Alkaliphilus metalliredigens QYMF: one gene and its partner. Each later gene encodes a partner of the first gene's protein in a complex. Links are inferred from orthologs where the notes say so. Each region holds a gene or a part of one and is shown on either strand. Other genes may lie near its edges. The genes, in order: AMET_RS04860 and trxA.

The links.
Region 2: the proteins of AMET_RS04860 (region 1) and trxA are in contact, whole or in part, in an NMR structure (PDB 2IPA), measured with the Bacillus subtilis proteins. The link is inferred for Alkaliphilus metalliredigens QYMF from one-to-one orthologs.

Annotation. Positions count from the first base shown.
Region 1 is NC_009633.1:1,021,813-1,038,284, reverse strand. What follows is about bases 9,228-12,192. They hold AMET_RS04860 (arsenate reductase ArsC), read right to left. Parts: upstream 10,929-12,192; coding sequence 10,527-10,928; downstream 9,228-10,526. Other genes in these bases: AMET_RS04845 (DUF1858 domain-containing protein), read right to left, coding at 11,788-11,991; AMET_RS04850 (ArsR/SmtB family transcription factor), read right to left, coding at 11,294-11,611; arsB (ACR3 family arsenite efflux transporter), read right to left, coding at 9,373-10,446; arsD (arsenite efflux transporter metallochaperone ArsD), read right to left, coding at 9,228-9,332. In the rest of the region: AMET_RS04910 (ATP-binding protein), read right to left, coding at 1-752; AMET_RS04905 (TorD/DmsD family molecular chaperone), read right to left, coding at 822-1,499; AMET_RS04900 (4Fe-4S dicluster domain-containing protein), read right to left, coding at 1,572-2,252; AMET_RS04895 (molybdopterin-dependent oxidoreductase), read right to left, coding at 2,279-4,840; AMET_RS04890 (molybdenum cofactor guanylyltransferase), read right to left, coding at 5,207-5,923; AMET_RS04885 (tungsten cofactor oxidoreductase radical SAM maturase), read right to left, coding at 6,095-7,171; AMET_RS04880 (ArsA family ATPase), read right to left, coding at 7,250-8,140; AMET_RS04875 (ArsA family ATPase), read right to left, coding at 8,133-9,020; more of arsD, read right to left, coding at 9,033-9,227; AMET_RS04840 (selenium metabolism-associated LysR family transcriptional regulator), read left to right, coding at 12,435-13,352; AMET_RS04830 (fructose-1,6-bisphosphatase), read left to right, coding at 14,534-16,472. UniProt on the Bacillus subtilis protein: Catalyzes the reduction of arsenate [As(V)] to arsenite [As(III)]. In vitro, can dephosphorylate para-nitrophenyl phosphate (pNPP).
Region 2 is NC_009633.1:3,681,811-3,698,064, forward strand. The notes cover bases 6,359-9,105. They hold trxA (thioredoxin TrxA), read right to left. Parts: upstream 8,018-9,105; coding sequence 7,700-8,017; downstream 6,359-7,699. Other genes in these bases: AMET_RS17645 (glycine/sarcosine/betaine reductase component B subunit), read right to left, coding at 6,359-7,633; trxB (thioredoxin-disulfide reductase), read right to left, coding at 8,125-9,072. Also shown: AMET_RS17605 (YjjI family glycine radical enzyme), read right to left, coding at 1-63; AMET_RS17610 (BMP family lipoprotein), read right to left, coding at 159-1,247; grdD (glycine/sarcosine/betaine reductase complex component C subunit alpha), read right to left, coding at 1,508-2,701; grdC (glycine/sarcosine/betaine reductase complex component C subunit beta), read right to left, coding at 2,714-4,255; more of AMET_RS17645, read right to left, coding at 6,347-6,358; AMET_RS17660 (GrdX family protein), read right to left, coding at 9,149-9,532; AMET_RS17670 (DegV family protein), read right to left, coding at 10,172-11,023; tRNA (uridine(34)/cytosine(34)/5-carboxymethylaminomethyluridine(34)-2'-O)-methyltransferase TrmL, read right to left, coding at 11,192-11,665; AMET_RS17680 (hypothetical protein), read right to left, coding at 11,833-12,915; AMET_RS17685 (YsnF/AvaK domain-containing protein), read left to right, coding at 13,169-13,645; AMET_RS17690 (YsnF/AvaK domain-containing protein), read left to right, coding at 13,657-14,037; AMET_RS17695 (oxidoreductase), read right to left, coding at 14,115-15,170; AMET_RS17700 (DUF1015 domain-containing protein), read right to left, coding at 15,301-16,254. UniProt on the Bacillus subtilis protein: Participates in various redox reactions through the reversible oxidation of its active center dithiol to a disulfide and catalyzes dithiol-disulfide exchange reactions.

The DNA of each region.
Region 1 (16,472 bases):
CTCCAGGTTGTAAAGAGTGATTCAAAATGATGTGGTGCTTCTTTATTTAAATCATTTTCTTCCTTCAGCATATCAACTAATAGGTTTCTAGTTCTAAAATCCTTAACATTATTTTTCCCTAAGATGCTACTGGTTGCGTCTAAGGTCATATGCACCGATCCATCCTTGAATAGGGTAAATAGTTCTCTCCTAGACATTACCTGGGTTGTATAGCTTGGCAAATCTTCCTTGTGATAAATAAGAGATATGTTAGCGTCCATTCCTAAGCCATTGATAACGGTTTCTGCCTTTGTTAAGGCTTGGATGAAATAGTGACACCCCTTTTCAATATAACAATTCTCACACTGACTTACATTAAAGTATATCCTTTTGCCTTTCATAAGCAACATCAATATCACTAAATATTCTTTATGCAACCCATTTAAGCAAGGAAACAAAATATTTCCTTCACTTGTTTCTTGCTTACAGCCTATCAATACGACTTCATTTGGATTGAGATTTTGTAAATTCTTTTCCTCACCAAACTCTTTTAATGTGATGGCTTGAGAAGGACAAGTGCTTTTGCATATACCGCATCCTTTACAAACCTCCTCATCAATCTCTACACAGCTCTTTGTTAAAGAAATGGCTTCCGAAGGACAATGATCTTGACAGATGCGACAGGGTTCAGCTTGATTCCGCTGATAAAGGCAGCGTTTCTTATCAATACTGGAATAGTTTTCTATGATCAACTTTTGCATCAAATATTTCATTAACAAGTTCTTCTACCTCCTCATCTGAATTTGCTTCTTCCTGATAACATCTTACTTACTGTGGTATTCCTAATTATTAGATGACTGCTTAAGTTCAATAAATTCTTCCTTCATGGCTAGACTGTCCTTCACACACTCTTGTCTAATAAAAATTTCTGTGATTAATCCTAAGTTTTGATAAAACTTGGTTTTGGCATTTTGATTTACATTTTGTGTGAAAGGTCTTACCCAACTACCGATATGCTTTGTCAAAAATTCTAATTGTAGCTGAACATATTTCTCTGCCCCATCCCAATTTCCATCTTCACAGGACTCGATTACATTTGCAATTAAATAATACATGAATTCTAATTCAACACGAATATGATCTGGAGGCTCTCTGAAATCTGTTGCTTTCTCTAAGCCGGCTTCATGATACATTCTCATTGCATCATGGGTTGATGGACCCATTACCTGCCCTTTGTTTTCTAAATATAAAGAACCATAAGGAGGGGCCAAAAGCGTTTTAGGTCCCACAAATAACTTTAGATACTCTTTTTTAATTTCTTCTAGTTTTCCTTCTTGGCTTAATTCAACCATCATTTCCTTTACATAGTTAGCAGCTTCATCATTTATGAGGGGTAAAAGTTCTCCCAATGTTTCAATTACTTTTTCTTCCTTCAATGCTATTTCTGGCATTTTATAGCACTGTGCTAACAAATTGTACATGGCACATCTCAACTGTTCATGAACTTGAAAATTTTCCACGGTATCTCCCTCATTTCTAAAAGAATTTTGGTGAGAAACAGGAGTACTTCCTGTTTCTCACCAAGTTAACCATTATTCTTTAACGTCAAATTTATTAATATAGTATACTTGTGGTTTTGTGTTTTCTTCTGGTTGTAGCACCAAACTATCATTGTTTGCCAGTAGTTTGCTTACCTCGCTACTTGAGTCATCCAAATCCCCAAATGTTCTGGCATTTGAAGGACAAGCATCCACACAGTATGGTTCCTCACCATTGGCAACTCTATGATCACAGAATGTGCACTTTTCTACTTTATTCCCTCTTCTGATCCCAGCATAGCTTGCTGCACGATCAGGGTTATAGTATGGAATCACATTTCCCCCGACTTTTTCCGTTAATTCAGCACCATCGCCAGAACGCCATTTCCCAAAAGGTTCTTCATCATTGTAATAAATGACACCATAGGGACATGCAGTTTCACAGGCACGACATCCTATACAGGTCTCTTCATCATGCATTGTAATACCGTTATCTTGTTTATACATTGCCTTAGGATTCACTGGACAAGCTGTCACGCAGGGAGCATCCTCACAGTGATTACATAGGGTTGAAATATAATTTTGTATTATATTGGGGAATTCACCCTTGGTTTCCATAATATAATGAGACCAATAAATCCCATCGGGTACATTGTTTTCATTTTTACAGGCAATTGAGCAAGCTGCGCAACCTGTACATCTTCTCTGGTCAATGACCATTCCACATTTAGCCAATTACAACACCTCCACTTTTTCGATTTCTATGCCTTTTCGATCCGAACTCTAAAGCTTCCATAGTATGCCGTTGACCCACTTAAGCGTTCAAACTCAGAAGGTATCATGTCATTGCTATTTGCACCACGTGCTACTCGTCCCTCAAAATCTTCAGCAGCAACATGTCCCATGGCCCAATGTCCTTGACCAAAGTTCTTTTGTACAGTTCCTGGTCGTAGGGCAACCCATGTTTTTAGGGTAGTAGTCATCTCACCTGTCGGTGAAGTAACTTTAACCAACTCCCCATCCTGTAGTCCCAATTTTGCTGCATCTTCAGGGTTCATTTTAATACAATCTCCCCATTTAACATCTCCAGCATCCACATCCTTAAATTCTTGGAACCACGAACAGTTAGCAGCTCTACCTTCTCTAGTTAATCGAGACTTAGAGTCAATAAATGCAAAGGGATATTCAGATTCAGTTCCTACCATATAAGGCTCTTCATAATGAGGAATAAAGGCTCTTTCTCCTACAACATCATATTTACATGTAGCTAAAATATCATCAATATCTGTATTGTGTTTTTCTGCATGTCCAGCTAAAGCTTTCTTTAATGTTTCACTATAGAATTCAAATTTCCCTGTTTCTGTCGGCATGTTACTCCATAGTTTTTTAAATTCATAAGCATCAGAGTTCCAAATACCTGCTTGAATAAACTCATCCCAGCTATTATATTTCGTTCCATTATTTCCAGTTTCTGCATACTCAGCTGGATCCCAAATTGGTTGGGTGCGGATTTTGAAAGCATGTAACTCTAGTTCCAATCCATTTGTAGGTTCTTTATCTGTTTCTGGATCTTTAAAGGTTTTCAAGTAATCCATTAAATTTCCAAAGCCTTTTTCTTCTAATTTTTCTGCTAACATCCATGGTATTTCTGACTCCGGATTTTTCACATCATAGAATGGTTCAATTAATCTTTCAGCAATCCACAGGTGTGTAAACCCATTACCCTTTTGAGCTGCAGCACTCATTTGCTCAAACATATGATGGGTAGATGGTAGTAATAAATCTGCAAAATGTCCCATTTCAGAATAGTGGGTGACACAGTGTGCAAAGAATTCAATCTTTTCCATGGCCTTATTCCAACGTTCAGTTTCTGTACAGGAATAGTTAAAGTTACAGAAGTATCCAATCATGACCTTAGGCAAATAAGGATCTTCTGCTAAAATTGCATCAGCAACTCGATTTGTTACCACACCACCACCGGATTTTCCATCCTTTAGTGCTGGGAATTCCTTATATCCCCTTTGATCTATTTTTTGCATCTTAGTATTTTTCTGAGCCATTTCATCCATAAAGTCATCAGGCTTTGTAAATCCATTTAACTTCGGACTTCTTCCTGTAATGGTACCGCCTTCATGTTCAGCAGATCCAACTAATCCATTTAATGCATGGACTGCCATGGAGTTGTATCCCCCACGAACCTGCATGTTTGATCCACCACCCATAAATACAAGGGCTTGTGGTGCCGCATTGGCAAAGTCAGTAGCTACTTTTCTAATGGTAGCTGCATCTACTCCACAAATGGCTTCTGCCCATTCCGGTGTGCGATCCTTTAATTCTAAGTTCCACCACTTGGTAATTCCATAGGTATGATTTTCTTCAAAGTTATCCTCATCTACAGTATTACCAGCAACAAAGTGGTTTTCACCATCCTTGAACTCACCAACAAATTCCCTAGACCATAATCCTTCTGTTAAGATCACATGGGCCATAGCCGTAGCTAATGCACCATCTTGACCTGGTTTCACTGGCATCCAAACATGAGACTTAGCAGCAGTAGCTGAATGTTTTGGATCAATGGTAGCGATTTTAACACCCTTCTCAAGTAGTTCACCAAAAACATTTAAGTAATGGGATACTTGACGGTTAGAACACAGTGGATCTACTCCCCAGCAAATAATATATTTTGTATTTCTTACATCATAATCCCTATAATTCCAGTAACCTTGGGTATAGTAGGGTCCAAATTTTTCTGCTTCTGCACAAATAGAACTATGGGAAATATTATTGGGTGACCCAATAATCTTAGGTAAATTTCCATAGAACAAATCATTGATGTTTGTGTATCTTCCACGGAACAGACCAAATTTATGGGTTTCATCATTGTTTCTTAATTCCATGATTTTATCTGCAAAAAGTTCCATTGCCTCATCCCAAGAAATAGGTACAAATCCTGGATCTTCATTTTTCCCTTTTTTAGGATTCGTTCGTTTCATTGGTTGTTTGATTCGATCAGCATCATAGACCTGTTGAACAGCCAAATGTGCACGGGGACAATCGTTTGCACCATGAACCTTCGAGTCAGGATGCCCCTGAATTTTGATGGCTCTTCCATCCACCATGTAGACTTGCTTTGCACACCAAGAGGTACACCCTAAACACCCACTGGCTTTCCACTGACCTTCGGCCAACTTTTGAACCTCTACGCCAGTTCCTTCTGTTTCTTGTAATGTCTCAGGCTTCTTGCTACAGCCTGACAATCCAAAAGCTGTTGCAATTGTCAAAGCGATTGAACTGCCCAAAAAGGTTCTTCTTGTTAATTTCATTAAACCAACCTCCTTTTACCTTATTCATAAATATAAGGATATATTTATCTTCCTATATCAGTTAGGAAGAAAGATTAAACACGCTTCCAGTTGAAATAGACACATTGAAATGTATCAATGGATTGAGACAAAAATATTCACCACAGAACTACTTTTTCACCTTATCGTTTTAGATTATAAACTTTTTAAAAGGTTTAGTTGGCTAATTAAATAAGTAGTTCACGTGTTGAAAGTATACAAGTGTCTTTGATTAAATGATATTGATTATTAGGTAGTTATTTTTTTAACTAATCTCATTATAACAATTATTTATCTTCTATACAAGTTTTTTGCGACAAATTAACACAAAATTCACCCTAATGCGACTCAACCTTCACTCTTTTCATCAAAGCAACGCTCTTTTAAATCTTGATATTCCTTGTGATTATTCACATTTAAAAAGCTTTGTAAATAAGGATCAAACCTCTTTACATGTGCTTCATCTATATGTTTCACAACAACTTTCTCAAAAAAATTCAATATCTTATAGTCCCCTTTTTCTAATAACATTTCCATAGGCTCCAAGCATTTTTTACCATAAATTGCATGCAACGGTTGGTAATGTCCTTCTAAATAGGGGATCAGTATGTCCTCCCCTTCTAGATTTTCAATCATATACTGCATCAAAGCTGTATTTAGAAGAGGCATGTCACAGGCAACAACGAAAATACAATCATTTTTCGCTTCCCAAAGACCTGTATATAACCCTATTAAAGAGTTCTTTTCCACCATTTGTATTCGGTCTGGAGCAAACCGAACCCCTTTAAGCATTGGGTACTGCTCTGAGTTATTTGTCACCACAATGATCTCACTAAATAGTGGTTTTAAATTTTCCACAATCACCTCTATCATGGTTCTTTCTCCCAGTTTGAGTAGCGCCTTATTTTGTCCCATTCTTTTGCTGTTTCCCCCTGCTAACACCACTGCGGAAATATCTTTCCTCATCATATATTCATCATCCATTCCTACTAAGGATTTATTATTGGGTATCAAATGGTTTTGTTTCTTTAACAATACTTTATCAAAAATAATATTATTAGACAAGAGAAATTACATTGTTTCAATTATTTCTATCTCAATCAATCTCTTTACGTTTTTTATATAATAAATAAAATGAGCCATGACATTTCACTACTATGCCATGACTCATTTTATTATTCAACTGTTTTTGTTAATCTATAATCTTTTCTTCGCTTCTATAAAGACAAAACAATATTAAGGACAAACAACAAACTTCCTCCCCCACAAACAATCACTACAACTTATTGTATTCCCAAAACAATCTTCTGATTCTCTTGGCAATTCACATCCTTCTACTAAGTCACAATCCATACAGGAAGGGTATAAATTATTATGGAGGGTATATCTGAACTGATGATATCTTTCATTATTCCATATATCTAATAAAGGCGTATCCATTATATTCCCAAAGGAATACTTTTTCACCTTCTTATCCCTTCCAAACACATACTCATCACCATCATGAGACAGTCTATAGCAAGGGGTTACTTCTCCAGTGGAGGTAATAAAGGTTGTCATGTCTTCAATAAAGTTACAAGAACGCTCCGTCTTCAAAGCCATGGCTGGAATATGAATATTCAACCCCTTGCCCAAAGCATAATTGCGAATTTTAGTTAAAAGGTTTTTATTTTCCTCCGTGGGGTAAATTTCATACACAATATTATCCTTATGATCTTCTCCCTGGGGAATCAAATTAGATATAATTAAACGGCTACTATTCAAGTCACTGGCTAATTGGACAACCTTATATATATCACTTATATTATCTCTAGATACAACAAATTGCAGCTCTACCTTCGGATATGGAGAGTTCATCTGTTGCTTTAATTTTTCTAAATTCTTAAGGCTCTCCACAATTAAATTTAATTCTATACCTCTGATTTCCTTAAATTTTTCTTGCATCCCATCAACAGAGACAGTAATCGTATGTACAGTCTCAATCATTTTTTTCATTAAGTCTTCAGTGAGCAGCGTTCCATTGGTTGTCATATGAAGATTATACCCCTTCAGTTTTTCTAAAATGTCTAGAATGTCACCATGATAGGTGGGTTCCCCTATTCCTCCAAGGACAATTGTTTCTATCCCTTCGATTCCCTCAATATCCTTAATAAATTTATCTAGTACCCTCAGTTCCATGTCCTTTGGGGAGATTCCCCAGCCTTTTCTGTAACATATAGAACAATCTAAATTGCATCGATCCGTCAACTCTAAGTATATCTTTTTAATTGTATTGGTCTCTATTTGCTGTACTTTATATCCTAAGCTTTTCATCTGTTTTCCCCCTTTTCTAAGCGAAACAAGGTAAGTCATCTTTTTACAAATATGATGACTTACCTACGTTAATACCCCTTAAAATATTTGATTTGCAATTTCTTTTAACAGATCCAACCCTTTGATCTCTTCACCAAACATAGGCACTTCTAAAAGTGTAGCATCCTTAAAAGTTTCCTTCATTTCTTCAATATACCCTAGCTGCATTTTTCTTCTCTTTTGATAAAAAGGCGTCAGGGCTTGCTCCTCTGGGATGATTAAGTTGGCTACCACTAGCTGTGTTTTAATATCTAGTGTTTCTAGCTCCTTTGATGCACGGTAGGCTTCGATTATTGGTGTCCTTTCAGGGTACATCACAAAGGCAAATGTAGTTACTTTTTCATCCTTCATCATATTAATAACCTTATCGAACCGTTCTTTTTGCCGTTTATCCTCATCACTGACTTCAACAGATGCTCCTGCTTTTAACTGAATTTGCTTGCTCCAGTCCATAGGCAGTTCTAATAGCCTTAGGGTATGACCCGTAGGAGCTGTGTCAATTACAATCACCTGAAAGTCATCTCCACTGGCATATTCAACAAATTTTTGAAAGGATGCCATTTCTTCCGTACAAGGAGAGTCTAATTCTTCCTTCATGGCCATAATTGTGGTTGGATCAAATTTTACTTCTGCATCCTTTAAGATATTTTCCTTATACTCTTCTGTTGCTTTTTTTTGATCAATCTTTACGGCGTATAAATTATCGATACCTGCTACAGCAGCAATTTTGTCCCCAACGGGCTGATCCAATACATTCCCAATATGGGCAGCAGGGTCCGTGGTCAATAATAGGGTTTTATAGCCTTTTTGAGCTGTTTCTACCGCAGTAATACAGGCCATTGAAGTTTTCCCAACACCCCCCTTTCCTGAAAAGAAGATGTTCTTTCTCTCTGCATCTATTGGATAGAGTTTAGTAGAGAATTTATTCATTGGTATCACTTCCTTCAAAGAGTTTCTCTGCACTTTTTATAAACATCTCTACACCCTTTAGCTCACTATCAAATAGCTCCATGGTTTGAATCATCAGATCACTAAAGAGATCCTTAGATTTGTCAATTACCTTCTGTTGGCGATCATATTTTCCTTTAAAGAAAGGCACTATGGTTTCTTCTTCTGGAATTAATCCGTTAATAATCACCTTTGTTGTGTGAATCCCAATTTGTGCAAGGTCCTTTGAAGATCTTTGGGTTTCCTCTAGAGAGGTTTCCTCTGGCTGCATCACAAAGACAAATTCAGTTTGACTCCGATCTCTTAATATGGCAATGGCATCATCATACTTTTTCTTACTATCCTGGATCAATGCCACAGGTCCCATACAAGTTTGTCCACTGCCCTTGGCACTCTCCTCTATATGCTTACTCCAATCCACCGGTAGTTCTAATAAACGAATGGTATGACCCGTAGGGGCTGTATCAAAAATAATCACTTCATATTCATCAGTATCCATAAAATCAATGAACTTATCAAAGGCAGCCATTTCCTCTGTACACGGTCCACTTAACTGCTCTTCCGCTACCTTCACTAAATCTTCATCAAATAATTCTCGCATAGGGGCGAGGGATCTTTCTTTGTACTCCTCTGTTGCTTTGTCTGGGTCTATTTCCATTGCATAAAGACTTTTCACTCCATTAATAGGGGTGACTTTATGTCCAATTTCCTGCTCAAATACATCGGATAAGTTAGCTGCAGGATCCGTTGTAACAATTAGGGTTTTCTTACCTTTTTCTGCATAATGCACTGCAGTTGTGGAAGCCATTGAAGTTTTGCCGACCCCACCCTTACCAGAAAAAAGCATGAATTTTGTTTGCATGTTATTCATCTCCTATAGGTGTGTTTGAATTTCCTCATAAGTTGCATATCCACTGTATTTAATGATTTTTCCATTAACCGTTGTAATGGGTAGGATCTCTTTTCCCTTTTCCTTTACCATTTTAAAAACTGCTTCATTCTCTCTAAACTTCAAGGGTTGCTGTGTAATCATATATCTTTCTACAGATGCATCAGGATACTCCTTTTTTAAAAGCTCTATATCCTCGTTTAACTTGATTAATGTGTCATCAACGCTCGGTCCACAGATTCCTGAGGAACAGCACATTGGCGGATCATAGATTTCAATTTTCATTTATACTCATCCTTTCAATTATATTCTTTTATGATTATATTTAATTTTCTCTTGCTACCTCAGGAAACCAGTGTCTTGTTCTGTTGGAAATTTTAACCAATGTTAACATGACTGGCACCTCTACTAAAACACCGACCACCGTTGCTAGGGTTGCTCCTGAGTTCAAACCAAACAGTGTGATGGCTACTGCCACTGCCAATTCAAAGAAGTTACTTGCACCAATCATTCCAGCAGGTGAAGCAATGTTGTGGGGCAATTTCCACGCCTTTGCCCATCCATAGGCCAAGAAAAAGATAAAGAACGTCTGAATGGTTAATGGTATGGCGATTAATAACACATGTAATGGATTGCTTAATATAACCTCTGCTTGAAAGGTAAAGATAATCACTAATGTTAGTAATAACCCAACAATCGTTACATTATCAAATTTCTTAAGAAATACATTTTCAAAATACTCTATCCCTTTACTTTGTACAATATATTTTCTAGATAAATAGCCTCCAACTAAAGGAATCACAATAAATAAAACAACAGATAAAAACAATGTGTCATAGGGAACAATGACGTCAGTGATTCCTAGTAAAACCGCAACAATAGGTGTAAAGGCAAATAGTAATATAATATTATTAACCGCTACCTGTACCAATGTATAGGCTGGGTCGCCCTTTGTTAAATGACTCCAAACAAATACCATTGCAGTACAAGGAGCGGCTCCCAATAGCACTGCACCTGCCAAGTAATCATTGGCTAAACTCTCTGGAATCAAATTTTGGAATACAATCTTAAAAAAGAAAGCCGCAATTAAATACATTGTAAATGGTTTGATTAACCAATTGGTAACACAGGTGACAATGATACCCTTAGGCTTTTTAGTGGCTTCTACAATACTGGTAAAGTCAATCTTTAGCATCATGGGATAAATCATTAACCAAATTAGAATTGCTACAGGGATAGACACTTGGGCATATTCCCATCGACTTAATGTCTCTGGAACGGCTGGTATTAATTGGCCAATCGCCACTCCAACAACAATACATGCAGCTACCCACACAGTTAAATATCTCTCAAAAAAACCAATCCCTTTTCCCTCTTGAACAACATTTTCATTGCCCATCAATATCTCCTCCTAAAAAATATTTTCTACATCATTTTAAAAATAAAAAGTCTATGTTGCATTGATTTACTTAAGCGTCTTTATATTTCGTTATTTTCTACTCTTTTGATGAAGTCCTCTACCTTTGCCTTAATCAGATCCCTTGTATTTCTAAAACCTTCCGTTGGTCCACCAGAGGGATCCTCAAGTCCCCAATCTTCACTGTGACTGCATGGTACAAAGGGGCACACGACATTGCATCCCATGGTAATCAGATAATCAACTTCTTCTGGAATATCAGTTAATAGCTTAGGACTGTGTTCACTCATATCGACTCCTGCTTCCTCCATTACTTGAACTGCCCCAGGCTTTACTTCTGGATAGTCTTCTGTTCCAGCTGAGTATACTTCCAGTACATGACTGCCTAACTTTTTCGCCCACCCCTCTGCCATTTGTGAACGACAAGAATTGTGAACACATACAAATGCTACCTTTTTTTTCATCACTATTCCTCCTTGTATCTTTCTCTAGTACCCTTCAAGGGTTAGTTTTTTCCATCTAAATAGTTTTGAAACAGAGATGAGTATTTCCTGTCTTTCAGTCTCTAACTTTTTAGGATAATACAGCGTCACTTTTTCTAATTCATACTTTAAATAATCATCCAGATTATCTTGGGGCTCGCCTAGATATATTACCGGTACATCCACTACCCCAGAATGGCATCAGCCTTTTTTACTGTATCTTATAGTTGCAGATTCTCCATGTTGTAAAATATATTCAATTGCCTCTTGATCTACGGTAATTTTCATCAAATTTCACCTCATCCTTGGGCTTCATTGATATCATATGCATTACAATTGTTTAACGTTTATCTACAATAACAGCTTTCTTGAGTAGCTCCTTTACAAACACAGTCTTCTTTAAATGACGTTAGGTGTTTAAGAAAGCCCTGGAGTTCATCGACTTTTTCTTGATTAATCGAATAAAATACCCATTTCCCTTCCTTTCTTCTCTTCACAAGCTTAGCATGCTGTAGAATCTTCATGTGATGTGAAATTGTTGGCTGTGTTAACGCTAGTCCATCCATAATATCGCAGGCACACAGCTCCCCACAGGAAAGCATCTCTATAATGAGCAGTCTATTTTTATCTGCCAAAGCTTTTAGTATTTCTACTTGATCGTCCATATATTCCACCTTTTCCCTTTATATAGATACTTATCTATGTGTTTGTTTTTAGTATATTCATTTTTTGTTTTTTTGTCAATAATGTCACTGTTAATTTTTTGTTAACTTATGTAAAGAAGCTATCTTAACGTAACGTTAAGATAGCTTCTTTCTCAATTTTCTATGTGATTTTTGTTTTAGTTAGACTCAAAGTGTTTATTTAGATCAGCTATGAGTAAACTCACATCTATACCATGTACGTTTCCTGCATCGGAAATACTTTCCATAGTTGCTCCAGGGCATCCTAGACAATGTAGTCCGTATTTCATAAAAATACCAGCCACTTCTCTATCCATTTTTAATACTTCTGCAATTGTCATATCTTCCGTTACTTTTTTCATCGAATATCCTCCTTGTTTTCTGGCAATTTGTCCATGAACAATAATGGCTACAAAATATGATTGTCATGTTCATTCATTTGTTAATGATACTACATTTATAAGTCTATCAATTATTATGAGAGTAATCAATTGCAATTAATCAACATAGTCATAGGAAGTTATTATCACATTGAACCCAACTATTGAAATCTTCTATATGAATTGTGGTATCAGACAAATAGGTCTATCCTAGATGAGCCTAAGATACAATTAAAATACATGTTACTATTGTTTTTCCATAGGTGGCTCTATTTCATTTTTCTATTGACTCACACTGTATGATTATTTTTTCCAATACCATTATACATCACATGAAATTAAGCTTAAAATAGAAATTAGGATATCTAAAACTTTTATGCTTTATCCTCACAAGTATATTTTATTATGAAATAGGAGGAATCACAATGGATTTCAAACAATTAGAAGCCTTTGTCGCCGTTGTAAAGTTCAAGAACTTTTCAAAGGCAGGACAGCATTTATATCTAAGCCAACCTACCATAAGCAGTCATATTTCAAACTTAGAAAAACAACTCAACACAATACTTATTAATCGTTCAAACAAAAAAATTACAGCTACCAAGGCTGGAGATTTATTGTATGACTATGCTATCAGTATGATTAATTTGAAGCATAAGGCCATATTTAAGCTTGGGGAGTTTGAAGGGCAAATATCAGGTAATATTGAACTTGCTTCCAGCACAATCCCAGAACAATATATTATTCCAGATCTCATATGTGAATTCAATAAAATGTATCCTCATGTTACCTTTACCATGCGCCACTATGACTCAAAACAGGTAGTAGATGGTATTATCAATGGAGAAATTGATTTCGGCATTATCGGACGCAATATCCCTCATAAACAGCTTCAATATGTGGAACTAAATCATGATGAACTACTGTTCGTTACTCCCTACACCGAACCCTATAATCATTCTCATGCTGAACTCACCCTTCAAGATATATTGAAGGAAAAGTTTATTTTTAGAGAAAAGGGTTCTGGTACTAGAGCTCTTTTCGAAGAGTCGTTGAATACAACGGGCTTTGCTGTATCCGATCTAAAAATAGTGGCTTTTATTGAAAATACTGAGGCCATAAAGCAATGTATCCGTAGAGGCTTGGGGGTTTCCTTCCTATCTAGTAAGGCTGTTGAAGATGAGATTAAGTATAATCTATTAAGTGCCCATAGAATTAAAGACCTAAATTTACAAAGAAACTTTTATTTTGTCTATCATAAGCATCGTTCTCCCTCTCCATTAGAAGCCGAATTCCAAAGTTTTGTTTGTCAGTATTTTAAAAATGGTGAGACTTCTAATGAGTAGCATACTTAATTCTATACTGTTCTCTTGGCTTCCTTTTGATTAGAGTAGTAGCTACATTGCTGCTCTCTACACCCATGGGGATGTCGATCACTGTGCTGACAAACAATATCATGAGTAGATGGAAGCTGTATTTCAAGATATTTTTCCGAATAATCACAGGCAACCTTTAGGGCTGTATGTACAAAGTTTTTACAACAGCAGGGACCTGTTTCATTAGCTATGGCTTCAATAACCTTTGAAACCACATGCATGGTAGCTGCTGTCTCTTCATTTTTAGGGCAGGCTGCTCCTAAAATAACACTATAGACAGCACCAATAGCTGGGGCTACTCCACAAATTCCTGTCAAGCCACAATAGGCTCCTATGGCTTGTTTTTTTGTTCTATTTAAGACTTCTATTAGTTGCTCTTCTGTGACATCAATTTCCCCGTGATTTTTTATAGCAGCCAATAGTGAGCCCGCTGCAACCCAAGCATGTTCACAGCCCAACATTGGTATGGGGGCTTCATTAATGATTTGTTCTCCTATTAATAATGGGTTTATTCCCTCTGCAGAGGCAATTAAACCTAAAATGATATTGAAGGATTTTTCTCCATGACAATGGTCACAAATATAATGCCCCTTTGCACAATGGACATAGCCTAATTCTTGCTTACCGCAGTCCATACATCTAAGCACTTTGCCTATTTCTAAATAAGCTAGCTTTTCACCACAAACAAGACAATTCTCTTGACTCTCTTCTTGGTGTTGACCAACACCTTCATGGGAAGGTCCTCAGCAACTACTAATAGAGCTTATTTTTTCTGTTTCCATAGTTATGGCCTCCTTTATTACGCTATATTTTTTATATCGTAACATAAGTATGTAATTATTTAAACGAGTGTTTACTATTGGTAAAAAAAAACAGTTCTGAATCAAAAGATTCAAAACTGCTTTTTGTTCCGCTTGGGCAAGCGTTTATGTTACATTTTATTATATCATAATTTAGATGTTAAGTATATTAACTTATTGTAATCAATATTTGGTATTTCTAGTAAAGAGGCTATGCATCTAGTGCATATCTGCTATCCTTGATAATAACATCATCAACTCACCCCGCTTTATAGTTTAATTATTAGCAATCATGTGGAAAGTAATGTTATAATTTAATATGAACTTTTGATGAATGAGGAGTTGTGTTATATGGTATATTCTAATAATGATGTAATTCAAGATTTCGGCAGCGATTTGAGATATTTAAAACTTTTGTCTAAGGAATTTCCCACTATCGCTTCAGCAAGTACTGAAATCATCAATTTACAAGCTATATTGAACCTCCCTAAGGGTACCGAACATTTTTTGTCTGATATTCATGGAGAATATGAGTCTTTTAATCATGTGTTGAAAAATGGCTCTGGAAATATAAAACGAAAGATAATAGAAGTTTTTGGTGATCTGTTGAGTGAGACGGAAATAAAAAGCCTTGCAACACTGATCTATTATCCAGAACAAAAATTAGATCTTATTCATAAGAAGGAAGAAAATATTGAAGAATGGTATAAAGTTACCATTTCTAGACTGGTAGAGGTCTGTCGAAAGGCAGCCTTTAAATATACCCGTATGAAAGTTAGGAAGGCTCTGCCAAAGGACTTTGCATACATAATTGAGGAACTCATGCACAGAGGTCCTAAGGAGCTAGACAAGGAAGAATATTACAATGAAATCATCGAAACCATCATTCGCATTGGAAGGGCCGATGAATTTATCATTGAAATGTCAAAGCTGATTCAAAGATTGGTGATAGATAGACTTCATATTGTAGGGGATATATTTGACAGAGGTCCTGGTCCAGATATTGTTATGGACACGCTTTTGAATTATCATTCCGTTGACATTCAATGGGGAAATCATGATGTATTATGGATGGGCTCCGCAGCCGGAAGTGAGGCTTGTATTGCAACCCTTATTCGAATATGCGCCACATATTCCAATTTGAATACCATCGAAGATGGATATGGTATCAACTTACTTCCCTTAGCTACCTTCGCTTTAGATTTTTATAAAGATGATGATTGCACTGCTTTTAAGCCTAAAATTAAAAGCGATATCATTTACACCGAAAATGATTTAAAGCTTATTGCAAAGATGCATAAAGCGATCTCTATCATACAGTTTAAATTAGAAGGCGAAATCATTAATAGACGACCACATTTTTCTATGGAGGACAGACTTTTATTAAATAAAATTAATTATGAAGATGGGACAGTTGACATAGATGGAAAGATATATAAACTAAAGGATTCTAATTTTCCAACTATCAACCCTAAAAATCCTTATAAACTTACTATCGAAGAAAAAGAATTAATGGAAAAGTTAAAATCATCATTTCTAAACAGTGAAAAGCTCCAAAGACATGTGAGATTTCTCTTTTCAAATGGTAGTATGTATTTAAAATTCAATTCAAACCTGATGTATCATGGTGGCATTCCAATGAATGAAGATGGTAGCTTTAAAAAAGTAACAATAGATTCATCCGGGATCTCCTACAGCGGAAAGGCTTATTTCGACAGGTTAGAGATTTTAGTAAGAGAAGCATATTTCCGTAAGAATAATCCGATAGCAAAACAGCATGGTATGGATATCACTTGGTATTTATGGACTGGACCAGATTCCCCCCTCTTTGGTAAAGATAAGATGACCACCTTCGAAAGATATTTCATAAATGATAAGGAAACCCATGTTGAGAAAAAAGATCCCTATTTTAAGCTAGAGGATAATGAGAAGATGTGTAGAATCATATTTGAGGAGTTTGGTCTCAATCCAGATGTGTCCCATATCATTAATGGTCATGTGCCCGTTAAACTCAAAGAAGGTGAAAGTCCCATAAGAGCAAATGGAAAACTGTTAGTGATTGACGGAGGTTTTTCCAGGACTTATCAAGGTACTACTGGAATAGCAGGCTATACACTGATCTATAATTCATACGGCCTTTTACTAGTATCCCATGACCCATTCGAATCAACCCAGAAAGCCATTGAAGAAGAGAAGGATATTCATTCTACTACAATGGTGTTAGAAAAGGAAGTTGAAAGAAAAAGGGTGCGGGATACAGATGACGGTGAAAAACTGAAGTTCCAGGTTA
Region 2 (16,254 bases), 2.7 Mb from region 1 along the record:
TTGTTGATAATTCAAATTTTTACTTTTGATTGTTTCTAGTATTTCACTTTGCTTTGCTTTCATCTTCTAACACCTCTTATTTTATGAAGTCTATATGGTTTAAGTAAAAAAAACCAAGACTATAAAATCTTGGTTTTTTTATAGTTATTCTATTTAATTTAGTCTTCTTGTAATCTTACTGGTAAAGTTGGTACTTCTAACTCTCCAGAAACAACTTGTGGAATATAGCTTCTCACTTGTGTTACAATCTCATCTGAAAGATTTGGGTTGTTTTCAGGTAGTCCTACCCCTTCATTTTCTAAATTGAAGACATAAACTTCTCCACCTGGAAAATTACCCTCTAAAGCCATTTTAGCAATATCATAAGCAGCAACGTCTACACGCTTCATCATTGAAGTTAAAACTGCTGAGCTATCGCCTTCGTAGATTCCATCTTCGAATTGATCTTTGTCAACACCAATTGCCCATACATCTTCACCATTAAGTCTTCTGTCTCTAGCCTCTCTAATTAGACCATTACCAGTACCACCAGCTGCATGGTAGATTACATATGCACCTTGGTCATATAATCTAGCTGCTAATGCTTGCCCCGTTTGCGCACTGTCAAATGCACCAGCGTACTCTACTAAAACAGTCATGTCTGGATCTACAGCCCAAACTCCAGCTTCAAATCCAGCTTCAAATCTTTGAATTAATTCAAAGTCAATCCCACCGATGTAACCAACAGTGTCTTGACCTGCTTCTTGGGCCTTTAATGCAGCTGCTACTCCCACTAAGAAAGATCCTTCTTCCTCTGAGAACACAGCACTAACTACATTTGGAGCATCAACCACTTCGTCAATTAATAGGAACTTTTGATTTGGGAAGTTGCTTGCTGCTTCAGCTAGGGATTCCAAAAATAAAAATCCAGGTGCTACAATCAGGTCAGCTCCTTCGTCCGCAAATGCCGATAGGTTTGGTAAATAATCAGCATCTTCTTCGGATTGTAAGAAATTCTTGTCTGATCCAAATTCAGCAGCAAATCTTTCTACGCCTTCCCAGGTACCTTGGTTAAAGGATTTATCATCGATTCCGCCAACGTCGGTTACAAGGCCTACGAAAAAGTCAACTTCTTCAACGACTTCTTCTTCAACAACTTCACCTTCTTCTACAACTTCATCTTCTTCAACTGTACCGCCACCGCAGCCTGTCAATAACATTGATAACATTAGCATGCCTACTAGTAATAACATGAGACTTTTTTTCACTTTTAAATCCCCCTTTTGAAAGTTATTTAATCACTCTTTTTTATATGTATTGAGTGATTAAAAATTATAGTACAAACTTACTGCCTATATAATTGATTATAATATACAAAATATAGAAATGCAACCGAATTCTAGGGTTGTGAAGAGAAGTCTATGAAGCATGGAGACAAGTTCTCCTTTGTACATTTTGGGTTCATATACTATACAAAAAGATAAGAACCCATAGTTCACCATGGGTTCTTAAAATTACATTTTTTTATTTAACAAGGATCTGCTTCTTGGGCAACAAACTTGGCCTCTTTTAACTCTTGTATTGCTCGCTGTAGCTTGGCTTCGCTGACCATGACCACTGGCCCTGTACAGCCCATACCACTTTCAGCATAAATCCCCTTTTTCCAAAGAGCTGTCACAGCATCCTCTAAATCCATAATATCGATACCCGAAATGGATCCCGTCACAACTTCATGTGGCGGTGCAGTTACCTCTTTATCTCTTTCATCACAAGCGGCTTTTTGAGTGCCTTTTATCAAGGATTTCAAAATCGCTTCTCCACCTGCTGCTCTAGCTAAATCAAATTCCCGCTTTGCCACTTCTTTAATATTTCCCTTTATCAAATCAGCTGCATACTTAATGGCATTGGCTACAACAGGCGTTCCAGATGCCCTGGATAGGATCAACACTGTCTTATCGTATCCATCGCCTATTCCTGGTCCATAGCCATATCCCATGGACTCGTATTCTCCTCCAGTTGTGAAGGAAGAAAACACCTTCATAAAAATATTTCCTGATAGTGTATCTTGAACCATGACATCTGGCGTTCCTGCTAAGAGGTCGTTTCCTCTCATAACACAGCCACCATCAGAACGCATGGATTCTTGAAAATTAATAGGATATCCATTGCTATTCAATTCCTTTAATGCTCTCTCCACCTGTCTTGATCCGTCAAGATTTAAAATACCCACACTTGGGTTTTCAATCCCACAAGCCTTAGCGACTATGATTCCACGAAGGGCATTTTTCACCATACTCTCTACTCTATGGGTAGAGGTTGTTCCTGTTGTTGTTGCCAGATACATTTCTTTTCCCTTTCCAGGAGTGAACACCTTGCCTACTGTGGCTACCCCTATTGGAAAGTTATAATGCATCGTCACGCAGGCATCAATTGTGCCATCTTCTAGTAGCTTCTCCATGGTTTTATGCATCATTTCTTCTTCATTTACTTCGATTGTTTGAAATTTCGTATCATTTTTGGGTCCGATTAAGATAACCTCATAATCAGAACACATTTGTGCTGCCATTTCGGCACCTTGAATCAGCGTCTCAACACCATGCTCGCTTCCTAATGTCGTTAGTCCAATGCGAGCCTTTTTTCCAAATTGTCCTGTTTGCATTGCATCTGCAATGTCGTTAAAGACATTACCAATCATTTTTTTTACTGCTTTATTTTCAGTCATTGAGTTCACCCCTTATTTACCTAATAAGTGTGACGCAAAATCCTTCATGGCTTCACCTATCATAGATTTTACTTCATCCTCAGAAATCCCTTGTGGCTTTTCTTCTGTTAGGCCATCGTTCTTTTCTAGTATAAAGGATACGCCATCAAATTGATTTGTCATTCTAGCTAGGAATAGACTTCCCTTCCCAACAATCATAGCTCTTTTGATTTCATCATTTAAGAAAGCTTCACGTGCATGCCCTAGGTAAGGTACTCCAGAAGGAATATGTCCTTGGGTTGGCGCCCATCCAGGCATACCATGATTTTTAGCAAATGTAGCCACTTCTGCTCTTTCTAAATCGCCTCTTTTTACGCCTAATGCAGCAATCATCTTATAGTTAGCTTCAGGTACATCTCCTGCTCCAGCAGGCTTTGTGATATCTGGATTTTGCATTTCCACTGAGTATCTATCAACATCTGTAATCTTTAGACCACCCTTATCTAAGGGTGCAGTGATTAGAGAAGTGATGACTGCCTGTGGTGAAGAACCTGTTCCTACTGTATGTCTTCCAATTAAATCAGTTCTGATAATCGGATTCACACCGTCGTTTTTACTCACCAATACTGCAAATCCACCTAATACATCTTCCAGGATTGGCATTTCTTTTTTAACATGATCTTTCCCATTCATGCCTAACTTAGCAGTTGCGCCACCGGCGACAACCACAACATTTTCATACACGCCACCCTTAACTAAAGCTGCCGCTTGGATCATGGCATGGGCTGGTGCAGCACAAAATGCTCTTGTATCAGATCCAGTTGCATTAACAGCGCCAACAACCTCAGCGATTGCCTTAGCAAAGTTCCCGCCACCTCTTTGATTCATATCGCCGCAAGCCTCTTCTGAGCATTCAATGACATACTCAATTGATGTCACATCAATGTCATTTTTAGCAATTAGATTCATGAATGATAATGCACCTGAAGCTTTTGCAACTAAGTTTTCAAACATAATATGAGCATTTAAATTAGAATCCGTTTCATGGGCTCGCTTGACGCATCCCACAATCTTGTGATCCTGATAAATTGCCTCTGCATGATGATTGTTAATGAATTGATCAATATCCTCTTGCTCTTCACCTTCTTTAATTTTAGCGATCAACGCTTCTGTCATTAAAGGATGTTTTTCAAGCTTTCCCCTTACTTCTTTGGTGAATTCTTTATTTAATTTAACAAGATCAAAAACATCAACAGCCTTTAAGAAACCAATAAACTCGTCCTGGGGCATGATTTCTCCTACTTTACCAAAACGATCTGCACTTTCAACTTCATGGGTATGCCATGGCATCTCATAACCCCGTAGCTCTTCGGGTTTCATATTCCCTATATATACTTGGTTTGGCGGATAAGCCACTACTTTTTCATAGCTCCTTAAATGATTAGGAAGCTTTTTTAAATACTCTGATTCTGGATTTCCAAGTTTTTCACCAATCTGTGTCGTTCCACTGTGAATTACCATATCAGGTGCATGTACAAGAATGTAACCGGCACCCTTCATTACTGCGTAGGACATCATAGCCACCTCCAAAGAATTTTCTTGCGAATCAATCATTTTTTTAATGAATCAGTTATCATCATTTTTGTTCTTCGGCATAATATTTAAATAGATGGGTGACCCTAATCACCCATCTATTTATGTCTTTCATTTATCTAGTCATATTGATGGGTTCATTAATCTTCAAATACTGTTTGACCATCAACTTCAGTTGTTAAGGCCTTTAGGGCTTTTACAACTAATTTTTTTCGTAAGCTCTTTTCATCTTTTTCATCTAATGCTGGATTTCCTAATGGATGTGGAATTGCAATTGTGGGTACAATTCGATTCGCTCCAACCGTTAAGGAAATGGGTACAATTGTACACATGTGTACTACAGGAATTCCTGCTCTTTCAATCTCTTTCACCATCGTTGCACCGCAACGTGTACAGGTGCCTCACGTAGATGTGAGGATAACGGCGGTCACACCATCAGCCACTAATTCCTTTGCAAATTCAGCTGCAAAGAGTTTAGAGCTTCCAACTGAAGTCCCATTACCCACTGTTGTGTAAAAGTACTTGTGTAATTTGCCAATGATGCCCTCTGTTTCTAAGTCTCTTAATACATCTACTGGTAAAACACGATCAGGATCTGTATTGGCATAGGTAGGATCATAGCCACCATGAGCGGTTTCATGATCTGCTTCCGTTAAATCCTTAAACTGTGAAATATCATATTTTCCATATTTAGATGCACTAGAAGATTCAATCCTATCTGGGTTATGCTTTGGTACAATACCGCCAGATGTAACCAATGCGATCTTCGCAGTACTTAAGTCCTTCACTGCTGGATTTGGCTCTACGCGATCAAAGTCTGGCATTGGATATTCCGTTACGAAGTCTTCTTTATTTAACTTCTTCATCAGCATATCAACTGCACGCTTAGCGCCTCTCTCTTCGGCGAAGTAATTCTTCCTGATTCCTCGGGAAATATATTTATCGTCTTCTGGAGAACCAATTGATTCTCCTTTTAACATCTTAAGGGCAAGAGCGGCCATAGCTGGAATGGCTTTTCTCATTGTTGCCGCAGAATTACCAGTTTCTATAATGTAAACACTCTTTTTATACATATCTGCACCTGGGTTTTCTGGGTACATTCCTGTTAATACAGGGATTCCTAACTGATCATTTACTTCCTTAGCAATGGTTCCGCATGCAACACCATAGCGTCCGGCGTTAAAAGCAGGGCCTGCAATAAATAGATCAGGCTTATACTGCTTTACCATCTTTATGACTTCAGCCTTTGCTTCTTCTACGTTTTCGTTAAAATAGGAATCACCGCAAATAATCGTTGCAACTATTTCTATTTCATCTTTTAATGCGCTCTCTAAAGCCATTCCTGGTCCTACAATACCTTCTCTTACTTCTGGCTTTATGTCCGCTTTTTCTTCTCCACCAATCCCGGCGAAGAATTGATTAATATAATGAACAACTCTCTTTTTGCTCATGCTTTCCCCCCTCTCTATTTTTGGGAAAATATTTATTTTTATAAAAGGATCTCTTAGTCTTTAAATTTACCAAATTCATTTCTGATATTGCTCATCTCTTCAATGATGGCATCAACCTCAAGCACCATTTCCATCATGCCGATTTGATCTTCATATACTTCAGCATTTACTGCATCTTTAAATTGAGGCTCTACTGCATGATAAACTCTTAGTCCTAACTGGACTCCTGCTAATGGCCCTGCGAAAGTTGGATCTCCATTGGTAACTGTTTCAGCTGCTAATCCTGCAGCCTCTGCTTCTGCTGCTCCTAAAATAACAACTACATTTTCAGCATTATGCTTTTCAGTTAGATCCATTACTCTCTTTTGATTCTCTAGGTCCATAGCACCTGCAGCGGTTCAGACAAAACACTCTGTAGAAGAGTAGACAACTTCCGCCCCTGTACCCTTTAGACATTCTTCCATAGCTGGACCAGGAATTCCATCTCTATCACCAATTATGATGACTTTTTTTCCATCAAATAAACTCATTAAGTACCATCCTTTCGTTTTGAAATTTTATTTTTAGATATTTCGATTAATTGCAAACGTTTATCTGCTGACAAATATTAGTAATTTTTCTACTAGTATCCCTTTGAAGACAGCTTTACGTATCCTGTTTCATTGGTGGCTCCAGTAATTGCTTGGATTTCTACTTCGATACTACCATCTGCTCTTAAGCTTCCATCAAATCCACCGGCAATCACATCAACATATTGTGTGCTTCCGATTATTTTTTTCATTGGTGGTAAAACAATCACTTCATTTGCATTTCCATTGGTTACAACCGCATTAGCCACTGGATCTGCATCTGCTAATGATTGAGATGCACCATCTCGTCCCGCATATTCATCAGTTACGATAACTGTGTCAATTCCCTCTGCTTCAATTTTCTTGCAGTTCATAATTAAATCTGTATCAGGATTTCCAAAGCCTTCCTGTGAAACGACGGCACCATCTAGCCCTAAATATTTGCATAATTTGGCAGTCCAATTTGAAGATCTTTCTTTGTCAGCCAGGTAAACATTTTCATTGGTGATGATAACACCCACGAAATTGATCTCTTTACCATGCTTTTCATAAAGTTCTTCAATGATTCCATTGTTTTGATGGACATAGGTTGGGTTTTTATCACAAGCAGATACACAGTTTCCACTGATAATTGCACCATCCATGATTTCTGTTGGATACAACAGTGTTGGCACAATTTTCTTAGCGTCTACACCATATACGTAGGTGTCATGTAAAAGTCCTTGGGTTTGAAGCATGTATACATAACCCACTTTAGGTAAGTCAGGATACTTCTTAACTGATTCAAAGATTGGTTGTGTTTCATATACTTGTACTTCATCTGGTTGAAGACTTCTTGCTAGCTCACCTAAGTATTGAGCTGACTTTAGTCCAATCATTCTCACAGCCGCTTCATGATCGTATTGCTTTAAACCATCTACCGGTTCACAAACAACAACAATGTTATGGTTTTGTGAAAATGGTGTGTATTCTGCTCCTGGACCCGTCATGTCAATAATACCTTCTTGGAATCCAACAATGCTACCAGCAGTCACAACAGCTACATTCTTCAAAGCATGTGTGCGTCCAGTTCCAACAGTCTCAACTTTACTTAGTATCCCTGGGAAAATACCACCGGGACCTTCCACCTTAACTCTTGGTTCAATGACATCTTTAACAGGTGTAATTCTAATTTCCTCACCCGGATGTGCTAACCCAATTTCAATGCTCTTGATGTGTTCATCTCCGCCAATTTCTTTTATCATTTCATCCTTATTGACATACAGCACGCCATTTTCCACTTTCGATGCGTTACCAAACTGTACATCTTTGATGAAAATCTTACCTAATTCTAAGCGCACAATCTTCACCTCCCTTTATTGATCAGGCCTATAGTTTGAACGTTCATGCCATAGGCCAGTAGAGCCTTATAAGCTTTTTGTAATCATTGCCTCAATATTTTCCTTGTTTGCTGCATCCTTAGTTACTTCTTCCACCTTAACTCCATCTTTATACATGGAAATTGTTGGCAGTCCAAGTACCTTTTCTTTTATTGCCAATCTTCTGGCTTGAGTTGTGTTTAGCTTAACAAATTTCACTTTGTCTCCATACTGTGCCTCTAATGCTTCAACATCAGGCATTAAAGCCTTGCATGGTTCGCATCCGTCACTCCAAAAATCAACCAAAACATATCCTTCTGCCTTTAACACTTCTTGTTCAAAAGTTTCTTTATCCACTGCTAGCATCTTTTCACCTCCTTAACATCGCATTCATTTTATCTATCTCCTCTAAACCAGAAGTACAAAGGAGACATTAATTTGATTTTTAATTTCACCTAATTACGAATCAAGCTTTACTCTTCGAAATTATTTTCAATATATTTTTCTGCTTGTACAGCTGCAATGGCCCCATCTGATACTGCAGTTACAACCTGTCTTAATGACTTGACCCGACAGTCCCCTGCTCCAAATACCCCTGGGACATTGGTCTTCATATTATCATCTGTCACGATGTAACCTGTACGATCCATGTCTAACATACCTTTAAACAAGTCGGTTTGGGGAATATATCCCACAAACATAAAAATACCAAATGTGCCATCTTCTTCATCTGCATGATGCTCTGTAATTTCCCCAGTTTTTAGGTTTTCAAATACAACTGATTCAACTAACCCATCACCTTTAATTTCTTTGATTGTTGTATTCCAAATAAAATCAATTTTAGGGTGCTTAAATGCTTTTTCTTGAATAGACTTAGCTGCCCTAAGTTCTTCTCTTCTATGAACAATGGTTACCTTACGGGCAAATTTTGTAATAAACATTGCTTCTTCAACCGCAGAGTCTCCTCCACCAATGACAAACACCTCAAAATCTGTGAAGAAATCGCCATCGCAGGTGGCACAATAAGATACCCCTTTACCTGTTAACTCTTTTTCTCCTGGTACACCTAAAAGTCTTGGACTGGCTCCTGGAGCTACAATAATAGACTTTGCATGATATGTATTCTTTTCTCCTACTAAAATCTTAATTTTTCCCTCTAACTTAACTTCTTTAATTGTGTCCTTTTCAATTTTTGCTCCAAATTCATTACATTGCTCAACCATTCTGGCAACTAATGCGGGACCTGTGGCATCTGTAATTGAACCAGGGTAGTTCGCCACTTCTTCAGTTGTGGCAATTTGGCCACCGGTCTTTTCTTTTTCTAGAATTAAAGTAGTCATTTTTCCTCTTGCTGCATAAAGCCCAGCTGATAGTCCCGCAGGACCCCCTCCAATAATTACAACATCATAAACATTTTCCATGTTTTCCACTCCTTAACTTCTTTTAATTTATTTAGTCCTTTTTGTCTTGCTTTTAGAACCAGTTAATTTAACATCATTAAAATTGTGTCATACTTTCAATGCCACTGTCAATCAATGAACAGTCTATCACTTGAAAATCTTGGAGTACTTTTTCACTCCAACGCGGAATCGTTTTCATATTAATCAATTTCTGTGCGGTTTCCATGCTTCCTTCTATGATTCTAACTGAGTTTAGTTCTACTGTTTCAGCCATTGTAGAGACTAAGACACTTTTATAGGGTGACTCATTAGGCTTAACGCTTCCTGATAATGGGTGGGTTAGTAGTTCATGTCCTCGATGAATATAATCCCGGACCTGTCTTAACACATCTAAGACGCTTCCTTCTTCAAACACCACTTGATAAATCTGACTATACTTTTCCTTTACTCTAGGATTATTGGTGACAATGATAGCCTTCAACTTTAACGTCCCCTCTCATACAATGTGACCTATGTATTTCCACTGTAATTTATTCTAATCATCTAGTATTACTCTTTAATTTATTGCCTTTCCAAAGATTGACTATACACGAAAATGGCAAAACAAAAACAGAGAAACTTATGTCAACAGCCCGTTGCCAAAAGTCATCTCTGTTTTTGTACCTGAGAGATTCTTCCTCAATGTATGAGGAGTTGCTCCTTCGGTGAAAAATCGCTTTCCAGAGTTCTGTCCAAATACGGTCCTTTTGCCTGAGATTTTCACTAGAAAAGGGCAATTTCTCTAGCTTCTTCCTTCGGCGTCCAATCATTACCTATGGTTTCTTAGGCCTTGATCGAATCTCTCCCACATTCTTCTTCCAGATTTCGATATTTTTTTTATTATCATTTATTATAGAAGTGCAGAATATCTATTTTTTTAATCATTTATCTTTTTCCTATTAGTAGTAACTATTGTTGCTATAGTATTACTGATTAGTAAACTTTACGAGTAGCTCTTCTCGTTAAAATTATATCAACTATATACTAGAATGTAAAGCATTTTTTGTCATTTGATAGTGAATTGATTGTCACGATAAATTCAAATTATTCTGCCTTAAATACAAAAAATCTCAACTACCTTCTATTTCACTTTTTTATAGTAAAAAATAGCTAATGTACCAGGACCAGCATGGGTTCCTACTGTACCACCAATCTCAGCTGTAAGTACTTCTTTTGGATTTAGTTCCGCTATTACTTTTGCCTTAAAAGTTTCCAGAATATCGGGTCTATTTGCATGGGCCAAAACCATGGTTTGCTCATGAAAATCTCCTCCTCTTTCTTTAGCTAACTCAATCATTTTTCCCATAACCCTTTTGCTTCCCCTTACCTTATCTAATGAATCCACTAGGCCCTCAGTTACGGTTAGAATTGGTTTTACACTTAAAATAGTTCCAATGGTTGCTTTCATCGGATTTAATCGTCCACCCATCTTTAAATATTCCAATGTATCCACTGTGAAAATATGATCTACTCGGTCCCTTAAGGCAAGGAGTGTTTCAACGATTTCTTTTCTTTCCTTTCCTGCCCCTACCATTTTGGCAGCTTCATAGACCAACAATCCTCCCCCCATACTTAATCCCATGGTATCAACGACATCAATCAACGGGCTGTCAATTTCATTTTTCGCAATGATGGCTGACTGATGGGTTCCGCTGGCTCTAGAAGATCCATTAATACAAATCACTTCATATCCCTCCTGAATTGCTTCGTTAAACATTTGTATAAATGTATTTGGTGACACTTGAGATGTTTTCGGTAATTCCTTTGCTTCTGATAGTTTTTCATAAAAGAGCTGGGGACTCAAGTCTACTCCATCCCGATACTCCCCACCCTCAAAATGAATCCTTAATGGTGCTATTTTAATATTATATGCTTTCATTATATTCTTTGGTATATCAAGCATACTATCTGCGATGATTTGAATTTTTTTCATAGCCAACCTCCTAATAGGGGTGCTTTTATTTTATTGTATAACTTATCTATATAATTTACAATATTTTCTTGTTGTACTATTTATAACCTAAATTCTTTAGTTCATAAAAATAAAAGCATCAAAGTTGTTTAACGCTCTCAACTTTGATGCTTTTTCGTAGCAATAACACTACCTCATATTTGAATATCCCCATTGTCGTAATACTTCATAGACCACAATTGAAACTGCATTGGATAGATTTAAAGAACGAGCCCGTTCGATGTCCACCATGGGAATTCGAATGCATGTCTCTTCATGGTCTTTTAATATTTCTTTAGGGATCCCTGCTGTTTCCTTTCCAAACATGATATATGTATCATCCTGAGGATACGCAACCTCACTGTGGTTTTTTTGCGCCTTTGTTGTGGCACAATAAACCTTTGGGTGCTTATTTTTCTCTAAAAAGTCTGCATAACGATCGTAGTAATTAAGATCTAACAGCTCCCAATAATCTAGCCCTGCTCTTTTTACCTGTTTTTCATCTATTGAAAAACCCATGGGACCAATTAAATGAAGAGTTGCTCCTGTAGCAACGCAGGTTCTAGCAATATTTCCTGTGTTTTGGGGAATTTCTGGTTCAAGTAATACAACATGTAAAGCCAATTCGACTGCCTCCCATTCTTCCAAACTTTTTCTCTACACCTTTACTTCACTAATTCAAATAAGGATAAACCATTATACCATAAAGGGAGACTTTATTTCGATATCTTGGTTTATCTAGTTACTACTTATTTTGAGACATTTTCACAGAGAATTAGAAACCTATGTTTTTAGAATCTTCCTACGATCACGTCTTCTTCATTAATGATACCTGCTTCCACCAATGCCCGTTGATACGAAGTGGATTCTCTTGACATTCGCGTTGTTGCACCGGAAATACCGTCGATAGAGTTCTGCACTGTACGTGTTGCACCTGATTCAACATCAACCCCAAAGATATTTTCTTCGTTGACTGCGCCGGCATAGCGTGGAATGGACCAATCTATTAAGGATGTCTTTTCTGTTGCATCCTGGCCTCTAAGAGATTCTTCAATGGCGCCATAATTACCATCCCATCCACCCATACCAAAATACCCATAGGCAACATTCATTGGTTGTGGTTCTTCGCCATCAAATTCAACTCCTAGGGCTTCAAGAAACGCTTGTGTGGAAGATGATTCGTTGACCCCTTGTAATATACCTACATCGTTCACCACATGAGACCATGGGTTAATGTTAAAAATGGTTTGATCTGATAGCGTCTCCCACTCATCGGGCTTCATGAGTCCTCCAGCTGAAGTTCTTATGGTTGGCACCACCTCAGAACTTCCGATTGTCAACTCACTTACTGGAATTTGAAAATCAAAATCTTGGGGAAACTTTTTATCAAATTGGTATCTTGTAATGGGATCTACCATTGCAACTGCAACGACTCCTGGCTCATCTACTGCAACAGCGTAGAAAGCCATCATGTCTGCAGTGTAAATAGTAAACATTGATTCTCCTGGTTCATAATCTTCACCAGGTACTGCCGGTTTAGGGTCTACTGAAAAGTCTACATCCACATAGGCATTTCCACTTTGCCGAGGGATCCAAAACCCTTCTTTTTGGACAAAAAAAACCATTTTTGCATTTTGAATCACGCCATTTTCATCGAGATCCAATATGGTTTCTACGAACTGTTCTGTGTCTTCAAAGGCAGTCCCAGTGACTTCTCCCTGCCATGAATACCCAACATATCTCCCTGCAAATGAAGTGTCCTCTCTCACTTCCCCTCTTTCCTCGCCTGCTTCTTCAGGTGCGCAGCCCGACGTCGCAAGGACTAGTGATAAAATCAGCACAAAAAACATCATATCCTTTACTCTTTTTCTCATTAAGCATGATCTCCTTCCTTAACTCTAATCGTTAATTGTTTACGCTTACGGTTTAGTTTAAAGTAGAAATATCAGTGTCTATAAACAAAAACGCCATAAGTATAATAGTCCTTATTATTTTTAAATAGGATCTTTTTTATACCAGGAGCTGTAAACATCATCTTCATTAGCAAAATTAGTTATGCATATTGAATCTATATAAAGCACAAAATATAACTGATAATAAAAAATAAGATCATTACAGGAGGTAACTATGAGCAAATTTTTTGGAATTTTTGGAAGTGATGACGACAAAATAGAAAAAGAAGAGGATAAAGCCCGAAACGTCGATGACAAATCGCTTCGTCTTCGTCGTGAAGAATTGGATATTTCTAAAAACCGCGTTCAAGTAGGCGAGGTGGAGCTTAGTAAAGAAATTGTTGAAGAACAAAAGATAGTTGATGTGCCTGTAAGTCATGAAGAAGTGATTATAGAAAGACATTCAATCAATAATGAATCCAGTGATTCTCCTATTACTGACGAAGAAACGATTCACATTCCCATCAGTGAGGACCAGGTTCAAGTAGATAAACACACTGTGATAACGGGAGAAATTGAAGCCCATAAGCGCCAAGTAGAAGATACAAGACATATAGAAGCAACGCTGAAAAAAGAAGATGCCCATGTCAATAAAGAGGGTAATGCTAAAATAAAAGATGAAGATGAAGAAAACGATAGGGGGTTCCATTAGACTTCGACGATATCAAGCGACAACTCCGGGAAGAAAAATTAGATATATGTACAAATAAGGTAAAAACTGGAGAGGTTCATATATATAAAGAGGTGATAACGGAGGAAAAAACAGTTACTGTTCCTGTTGTTAGAGAGGAGATTGTAATTGAAAAGCAGGTCTTCGATGGTAAAGAACAGAGCCAAGCTGACACAATCAGAATTCCCATCAGTGAAGAACACATTGAAATCACTAAACATCCTGTTATTTTAGAAAATGTGAGTATTGATAACAAACAGTTTCACGAGATGAAGCAAATTGAAACAACTCTAAAAAAAGAAAAACTGCATGTAAAAACCACTGGAGATGACAAATTCATCCATAACCAAACAGAAGATACACAGACTCCGTAGTCATACAATACACCCTCAAATAAGATAGAAATACCATCGAGTTTGAGGGTGTCAATAATTCTGTAGAGTGATCAGGATCATTTAAATTCGATGGTTCTTTTCTCCTTGTTGCTTTTCATAGCCAGTTCAATGATTTTAATTGTATTTCTTGCTTCTTCTGGCTTCACTATCAATTCTTCTTTTCCCATAATTGCCTTGTACACATTATGATAAAACCCTCTATAATCTCCATTTAAACTCTCTATCTTGCCTTTTATATGTAATCCATTTACATCAGTGTTGATGGTTCCCCAAATGCTTTCGGGCTCTGCTCCCCAATTCTCCATGGTCTTTGGGGTTTCACCTTTTTTAAGCATCTCTTCCTGTGTATCCATACCATATTTCAAAAATGATCCTTGATCTCCTAATACAATAAAGTGAGGCAATGCTTCCCTTACTAACATTCCCGATTTCAAAGTTACCTTCACTTGACCGTAATCTAAAACCAGTTCAAAATTATCATCACATTTAGCACATTTTCTCTGGACACGAATGTCTGCTCTGATTTCCTTGGGTAATCCAAACAAATATTGGGCTTGATCAATCAAATGACTTCCCAAATCATACAGCATCCCAGATCCTGGAAGTTGTTCTTCGCGCCATCCAGCTTTAATATAGTTTCTAAATCGATCAAAGTGAGCTTCGTATTCCACTATATTCCCCAATAGTCCATTCTCAATCACTTGTTTTATTGTTTGAAAATCACTATCCCATCTTCTATTTTGGTATACGGTTACTATTTTTTCTTGTTTCTTGGCCAACTCAATCAACTCATCAGCCTCTGCAGAGGTCACTGTAAAGGGCTTCTCTACAATCACGTGCTTATTAGCCAGCAACGCCTTTTGGGCTAATTTAAAATGGGATAGATTAGGAGTTGCCACAATGATCAAATCGATTGTGTCATCTGCCATCAATTCATCCACATCGGAAATGATCTGTACCTCAGGATAACTTTCTCGTGCTGCCTTCACTGTTGCTTCTCTACTACATACAATTTTGTTAAAATTGAACTCATCCATACTGGTTATCATCGGTCCATGAAAAACTCTTCCAGACATTCCAAATCCAATCATTCCTACATTTAATTTCTTCATATACTCTCCTCCCTCATCTTTTTAAATACCAGTAAATATTTTCCTTATGGTTTAAATAGAGTATAACACAAAAACGCCTATCATCAATGGTTCTAATGATAGGCGTTTTACAGAAATAATTGATTTTAAACTATCCTAATAAATGTACAAACAAACCACTTCTTAGCTTTGGTTCAAACCAAGTAGATTTTGGAGGCATTACCTGACCAATATCTGCGATGGCAAAAAGCTCATCCATTGATGGTGGATATAATGAAAAAGCAATCTTCATGTCATGCTTCACTCTTTTCTCAAGCTCTTTTAGACCTCTAATGCCACCCACAAAGTCAATTCGCTTATCGGTACGAGGGTCTTCTATTCCCAGTAGGGGATTCAGTAAATTTTTCTGAAGGATACTCACATCTAAACGCTCTGTATCGTCATCTTCATTAATGACTTCATTCTTCGCTGTCAGCTTATACCACTTATTTTCCAGGTACATCCCAAAGTCATGTCTTGCCTCAGGCTTATAGGGTCCTTCTCCCTGCCACTTCTGGACATGGAAGGCCTTAGCCACTTTTTCTAAAAATTCATCTGTTTCGAGACCATTTAAATCCTGTACCACTCGGTTATAGTCCATAATTAGCAGTTCATCATCTGGAAAGATCACTGTCATCATAAAGTTATAGGCTTCGTCTCCAGTGTAATCAGGGTTCGCTTCTCTTCTTTTTAATCCAACCTTTACAGCTGAAGCTGTTCTATGATGTCCATCTGCAATATAAAGATAAGGTACATCCTTAAAGAGCTTCTCCAGGGCATCTATTTTCTCTAAGTCATCTACCACCCACAGAATATGACCAATGTCATCCTCCGAAGTAAAATCATACACCGGCTCATTTCCATCAGTCCACGCTTTTATGATCTTATTAATTTCCTTTTGTGCTCGGTACGCAAAGAATACTGGTTCTGTATTGGCATTACAAAAATCGAAATTATTAATTCGATCAACTTCTTTAACAGGTCTAGTAAATTCATGCTTCTTGATTACATCATTTAAGTATTCATCAATAGATGCACATGCAACAAGTCCTGTTTGTCCTCTGCC